One region of the Rossellomorea sp. RS05 genome, then DNA from elsewhere that is predicted to be linked to it. Evidence: a T-box and tRNA genes for the amino acid it is inferred to sense, from the RefSeq annotation. Region 1 holds a T-box; the other holds one or more tRNA genes.
What was found. A T-box is a leader RNA that pairs with one kind of tRNA and senses whether it is charged. The one in region 1 lies ahead of tyrS (tyrosine--tRNA ligase), so its partner is inferred to be a tRNA-Tyr.

Region 1 (3,383 bases):
ATTCCAGTTTAAACCATCATTTTCTATTGATGGTTATGACTCGTCCATATTGGAGGTGATGCAATGACTCTATGGATTTGTGTAGCGTTGATTTTGCTTTCGACGGTGTTGTGCTCTGTCATGAACGACAAAAAGCTCAATCCACGCCAGAAGAAACGCACGGCCATCTGGATGATCGGCTCGTCCGTCTCATTGGCCGCTGCACTGGCAATCGTTGAATATAGCGATACGGTCGCGGCGTGGCTGTCGTAATGTCCGCTGACGCAAAAAGGACTTCCCATCCCGGGAAGTCCTTTTTCACATTACCTTTCGTTCATTCACACATACTGGATACGGAAGTATTTCTTCTTCCCTCTCCGGATGATGGTGAATTTGTTTTCGATTTTATCCTCTGCCCCCATGACGTGCTGAAGATCCGTCGTGCGTTCACCGTTGATGTAGATCGCACCATTGCCGACATCTTCACGCGCTTGGCGTTTCGATGGGGAGATCTTCGCATCGACGAGGAGGTCGACAAGACCGAGCTCCTCAGAAGCTGACGCTTCCACCGTCGGGACGTCCTTGAAGCCTTCAAGGATTTCAGCCGCAGATAGGGATTTGATGTCGCCGCTGAACAATGCCGCTGAGATCCGGATCGCCTGGTCCAGGGCCTCTTCACCGTGAATCATCTTGGTCATTTCTTCACCGAGGGCTTTTTGAGCTTTACGCAGATGAGGCTCTGTTTCAACGGATTGAGCAAGCGCATCAATCTCCTCATGAGAGAGGAAGGTGAAGTACTTCAGGTATTTCACCACATCGGCATCCGCCGTGTTGATCCAGAACTGGTAGAACTCGTACGGTGATGTCTTTTTCGGATCGAGCCAGATCGCACCGCTTTCGGTTTTCCCGAATTTCGTTCCGTCCGCTTTTGTAACAAGGGGGATGGTGAATCCGAATGCCTTCGTATCCTCATCATGCGTTTTGCGGATCATTTCAAGACCGGTTGTGATATTCCCCCACTGGTCGCTTCCTCCGATTTGAAGCTTGCAGTTGTAGTGATCATACAGGTGATTGAAGTCCATCGCCTGAAGAATCGTGTAGGTGAATTCCGTGAATGAAATCCCGGACTCAAGACGGGATGAGATCGTGTCTTTGGCAAGCATGTAGTTGACACCGACATTCTTTCCGAAGTCTCGAAGGAAGGTCACCACATCCATGGATCCGATCCAATCATAGTTATTCACCATCACGGCTCCATTTTCACCTTGGAAGTCGAAGATGCTTTCAAGCTGCACCTTGATGCATGCAACATTTTCCTGAATTGCTTCAACGGTCTGCAGCTTGCGTTCTTCGCTTTTTCCGCTCGGATCCCCGATGAGACCCGTGGCTCCACCGACAAGCACAAGGGGGCGATGCCCAGCATTCTGGAAGCGGCGCAGCGTCAGGAACGGCAGAAGATGACCGATATGCATGCTGTCTGCCGTCGGATCGATCCCGCAGTAGATCGAAATGCTTTCCTTCTCCAATTGTTTCTCCAGTCCTTCGGCATCCGTCTGCTGGTACGTGATGCCCCTCCAGTCCAAATCCTTCAATAATTCCATTTTTCCATTCCTCCTTATCGTTTAGCGCATAAAAAAAGCCCCTGCACAAATATGCAGGGACGCTGTTCGCGCGGTACCACCCAAATTAAGGACTAAGCTGTCCTTCACTCTTTTGAAATAACGGCTCTTACCGTTTGCTGCTACTTGGGTTCACAACAAAAGCTCCGGGAGGTAATTCGTCTGCGTGCCGTGCCGATTTTCACCACCCATCGGCTCTCTGGACGTTACGGAGTACACAAACTACTTATTCCCATCATTGCGTATCACATTTCAATCACTCTATATGGTTTTTATCATATTCCGCGAGAATAGTCAACGACTGCCCCTCCAGCCGTCAGACTTTTTTCCACTTTTTCCGACCGCATTCACCCTATTATGCTATAATGGGAATGTTCTGGAGGGGATGAATAAATGAACGAAAAATGGAAATTATTTCTCGATAAAATAGATCCTGTACTGAGACCATTCAGGAGTCCGAGATTTCAAAAACGGACCCGGATTACATATGGCGTGCTGTGGAACCTGCTACTGATCATCATGGTCACAGCCGTCCTCGGCTTTGCCTTCGCCGGGGGAGTCGGGGCCGGCTACTTTGCCTCCCTAGTCAAAGACGAGCCTCTGCGCCCCTATGAAGAAATGAAAGATGATATCTATAACTATGAAGAAACCTCCCAGCTCTACTTTGCCGATGAGGTATATCTCGGAAAGCTCCGTACCGACCTCGAGCGGGAAGAAGTGAAGCTGAAGGATGTATCGGTGGATCTACAGCATGCGGTCATCGCAACGGAGGATGAGTACTTTGAAGAGCATGACGGAGTAGTACCGAAAGCGATCGTGCGGGCCGTGATGCAGGAATTCACCAATTCCTCCACTCAATCAGGCGGAAGCACACTCACCCAGCAGCTCATCAAAAACCAGATCCTTACGAATGAAGTATCCTTCGAACGGAAGGCAAAAGAAATCCTCCTTGCCATGAGACTGGAGCGGTTCTTTGACAAAAAAGAGATCCTGGAGGCCTACCTCAATATGGCCACTCTTGGCCGGAATTCATCCGGTCAGAATATTGCCGGCGTCGAGACTGCCGCCGAGGGGATCTTCGGTGTGAAAGCAAAAGATCTTTCCCTTCCGCAAGCCGCCTTCATCGCAGGGCTTCCACAAGCACCTTTCACCTACACGCCCTATACCAATCGGGGTGAGCTGAAGGAAGACCTGGAAGCTGGATTGAAGCGGAAAAACACCGTTCTGTTCCGGATGCATCGCGAAGGATACATTACGAAGAAACAATATGATGAAGCGGTCGCTTATGATCTAAAGAAAGATTTCATCAAGAAAAAGAAAACGCCTCAGGAAAAGTATCCTTGGCTCATGGCTGAACTTGAAAGCCGCTCCATCGATATCCTGACGGAGGTCCTTGCCGAACAGGACGGCTATTCGAAAGAAGACTTGGAAAATAGCGATAAGCTGACGAAGGAATACAAAATCCAGGCTGACCGTAAGATCCGCTCCGGTGGATACAAGATCCATTCGACGATCAACAAAAAGATATACGATCAGATGCAAAAAACGAAAGACGAATACAATATGTACGGGGTCACCAAAACGAAAACCGTGACCAATGAAGAGACAGGAAAAGAAGAAACCGTGGAAGAACCCGTCCAGGTCGGTGCCATCATGATCGAGAATAAGAGCGGACGGATCATCAGCTTCGTGGGAGGTAGGGACTTCAAGCTTGAGCAGACCAACCATGCCACCCAATCCCTTCGTTCCAACGGTTCGACGATGAAACCTCTCCTCTCTTACGCA
Region 2 (3,383 bases), on a different contig from region 1:
CCGATGACATTCGGCAAGAAGAATACGGTCCTCAGGATATTCCTCGTCTTCAAGGCGGCATTCAAGAGAAGGGCAAACCCGAACCCGATCACATTGCTGATCACCACTGCGGCAAACATGAACTTCGTTGTGAACATAAAGGATTGGAAGAACACCTGATCATCGGTGAATATCCGGATATAATTATCGAATCCAACCCACTCCACAGCTGAACTGACCCCGTTCCAAGATGTAAATGAATAATACAGTCCCATCAAGAATGGGATGATCTGAATAACCAGGAAGAACACTAGTGCCGGACCCACGAAGGCACTATAGGTCAATATGTTCTTCCATTTAAGTCCTTTTTTAGGAACAGGCTTCAGCTGTGCTTCTGGCCTGACCGGTCCCGTCTCTATCTTTGGTTCCATCTCTTCTCCCCCTTCGGTCGCGCTTTTTTTCATTATAATGTAAACGCTTACTTTTTATAGTCAACTGAGTTGACATGGATGGGGCACGATATTGACCTCTTTAGGGATCAAAAAAAAGACCCCCGCCTGAGTAAAGCGGGAGTGAGTTATATCTATTATTCACGGTCTAGGGGGAAGTCTCCCATCAATCGGTGGAGCCAGGAGATGCTGAGCTGGAACCACTGTGAGAAATCATCGTCTACCATTGAACGCTGTCCAGCCGATGACAAAGGCTTCCCTAGGGAAAGTCCGTGTACACCATGCTGAAAAATATGAGATTCAAAGGGGACGCCAGCACGGGTGAGGGCCCTTATGAATTCCACCGTATGTTCAACTGGTACAATCCGGTCTTCAAAAGTTGAAAACAAAAAGCTAGGAGGTGTGTTCCCATCAACTTTCTCTTCGAGGGATGGCACCGAGAATGCCAGCACATCCTCAAGGTTTGAAAGAATACAAGGATACCCAAGGATCAGGGCTCTCGGTCTGTAGGTACCCATGGTACCCAGCGAAGCGGCCAGATGCCCCCCAGCGGAAAAGCCGACTACCGCGATACGCTCAGGATCCACTCCTAATTCAGAGGCATGATTCCTGATATAAGCTAAAGCTTCCTCAGCATCCCTGAATGAATCTTCAAACCTCTTGGCTTCTCCTACCGAATAACGTAGGGTGAATGCATGATAGCCTTCTGACAAGTATGCCATGGCTACAGGCTCTGCCTCCCGGTCGGATGTATAGTAATACCCTCCTCCCGGCAGGATCAGAACGGCAGGACGGGTGGTAATGTTTTTCATACGCTTGGTTGTATCCAATAAATAAGCTGTAAGCGTCGATTGCGGGTTGCTGCTCAACTGGATAGATTGAATGTTCATACGTTTTCCCCCTAATGATCTATACGTTATGTCCAGTATATAAGGAGACGGATGGGGTTTCCAGATATTCTCTCCTGCATTACAAAAAAAGACTTCCAACAAATCTGTTGGAAGTCTGAATATGTAAGATGGAGCGGGTGATGGGAATCGAACCCACGACATCAGCTTGGAAGGCTGAGGTTTTACCATTAAACTACACCCGCTTATGGTACCGGTGGCCGGGGTCGAACCGGCACTCCTTACGGAACACGATTTTGAGTCGTGCGCGTCTGCCTATTCCGCCACACCGGCAAGCGTCTAAAAACAATATGGAGGCGGCAACCGGATTTGAACCGGTGATAGAGGTTTTGCAGACCTCTGCCTTACCACTTGGCTATGCCGCCATTTTTCTATGGAGCGGAAGACGGGATTCGAACCCGCGACCCCCACCTTGGCAAGGTGGTGTTCTACCACTGAACTACTTCCGCACTACTGGGCTAGCTGGATTCGAACCAACGCATGTCGCAGTCAAAGTGCGATGCCTTACCGCTTGGCTATAGCCCACTGTTAGTATATGACACACAGAGAAAAATGTGACAAAAATATGGGGCGACTGATGGGAATCGAACCCACGAATGCCGGAACCACAATCCGGTGCGTTAACCACTTCGCCACAATCGCCATGGCAGGGGCAGCAGGAATCGAACCCGCACCAAAGGTTTTGGAGACCTTCGTTCTACCGTTAAACTATGCCCCTGTACTAAATGGTGGAGGGGGGCAGATTCGAACTGCCGAACCCGAAGGAGCGGATTTACAGTCCGCCGCGTTTAGCCACTTCGCTACCCCTCCAGCTAAAAAAATCAGTGGTGCCGGCAAGAGGACTTGAACCCCCAACCTACTGATTACAAGTCAGTTGCTCTACCAGTTGAGCTACACCGGCACAAAAAAATGGTGGCTCAGGACGGAATCGAACCGCCGACACATGGATTTTCAGTCCATTGCTCTACCAACTGAGCTACTGAGCCATTGCATATTTTTATTAAAAATGAAAAATGGCGGTCCGGACGGGACTCGAACCCGCGACCTCCTGCGTGACAGGCAGGCATTCTAACCAACTGAACTACCGGACCAACTTTTTTTCGCATTAGCGAAAATAAAGATCAATGTTCTTTTAATAGCAAATATGCTATCAATGTCACTACATCCCAATCCTCTCGGATCAAAACGGTATTGCGGGGACAGGATTTGAACCTGCGACCTTCGGGTTATGAGCCCGACGAGCTACCGAACTGCTCCACCCCGCGACAATAAAAGTTTGATTCCATTCTTTAACCTGTTAAGTTCAAGAACGCATGGAACGTTATTTTCACTACGCTTCGCTTCGTGAAAAAACAATGGTGGAGGATGACGGGATCGAACCGCCGACCCTCTGCTTGTAAGGCAGATGCTCTCCCAGCTGAGCTAATCCTCCACTGATTCTTTCTGTTTGAAAATGGTGACCCGTACGGGATTCGAACCCGTGTTACCGCCGTGAAAGGGCGGTGTCTTAACCGCTTGACCAACGGGCCTTATATGGCGGAGAGCAAGGGATTTGAACCCTTGAGACAGCTATAAACCGCCTACACGATTTCCAATCGTGCTCCTTCGGCCACTCGGACAGCTCTCCATATAATGGCTCCACAGGCAGGACTCGAACCTGCGACCGATCGGTTAACAGCCGATAGCTCTACCACTGAGCTACTGTGGAATGTACCGCCTGGCGACGTCCTACTCTCGCAGGGGGAGATCCCCCAACTACCATCGGCGCTGAAGAGCTTAACTTCCGTGTTCGGCATGGGAACGGGTGTGACCTCTTCGCCAATGTCACCAGACTATGTGCGTCCTTCAAAAGGACAAGTATTATTATACCGCATCTTCGCGGTAATTTCAAGGTTTTTTTATACTTTATGTATACTTATTCCCTGAAAACTAGATAAAGGGTTGATAGTCAATCATTACCGGCGTATCGTCCAGTCCGGGAGACGCGATGCGCCTGCGCTATTAATCCAGCTCCGGCGGCTAGAGACTCGAGGTCATTTCGGATCCA

Region 2: it has a tRNA-Tyr gene. The T-box ahead of tyrS (tyrosine--tRNA ligase) is inferred to sense a tRNA for this amino acid. The anticodon was not compared.

The regions. Positions count from the first base shown of each region.
Region 1 is NZ_JBDKWY010000003.1:256,186-259,568, forward strand. Features, by position in the region: gene ABJ225_RS11125 (hypothetical protein) at 106-252, shown strand; gene tyrS (tyrosine--tRNA ligase) at 318-1,580, opposite strand; T-box leader at 1,633-1,846, opposite strand; gene ABJ225_RS11135 (transglycosylase domain-containing protein) at 1,992-3,383, shown strand, end outside.
Region 2 is NZ_JBDKWY010000001.1:192-3,574, reverse strand. Features, by position in the region: gene ABJ225_RS00100 (carbohydrate ABC transporter permease) at 1-410, opposite strand, end outside; gene ABJ225_RS00095 (alpha/beta hydrolase) at 566-1,318, opposite strand; tRNA gene ABJ225_RS00090 (tRNA-Gly) at 1,448-1,521, opposite strand; tRNA gene ABJ225_RS00085 (tRNA-Leu) at 1,525-1,609, opposite strand; tRNA gene ABJ225_RS00080 (tRNA-Cys) at 1,628-1,701, opposite strand; tRNA gene ABJ225_RS00075 (tRNA-Gly) at 1,711-1,785, opposite strand; tRNA gene ABJ225_RS00070 (tRNA-Gln) at 1,790-1,861, opposite strand; tRNA gene ABJ225_RS00065 (tRNA-His) at 1,903-1,978, opposite strand; tRNA gene ABJ225_RS00060 (tRNA-Trp) at 1,981-2,054, opposite strand; tRNA gene ABJ225_RS00055 (tRNA-Tyr) at 2,063-2,146, opposite strand; tRNA gene ABJ225_RS00050 (tRNA-Thr) at 2,162-2,237, opposite strand; tRNA gene ABJ225_RS00045 (tRNA-Phe) at 2,247-2,322, opposite strand; tRNA gene ABJ225_RS00040 (tRNA-Asp) at 2,351-2,427, opposite strand; tRNA gene ABJ225_RS00035 (tRNA-Met) at 2,528-2,601, opposite strand; tRNA gene ABJ225_RS00030 (tRNA-Val) at 2,693-2,768, opposite strand; tRNA gene ABJ225_RS00025 (tRNA-Glu) at 2,791-2,865, opposite strand; tRNA gene ABJ225_RS00020 (tRNA-Ser) at 2,871-2,963, opposite strand; tRNA gene ABJ225_RS00015 (tRNA-Asn) at 2,970-3,044, opposite strand; rRNA gene rrf (5S ribosomal RNA) at 3,052-3,168, opposite strand.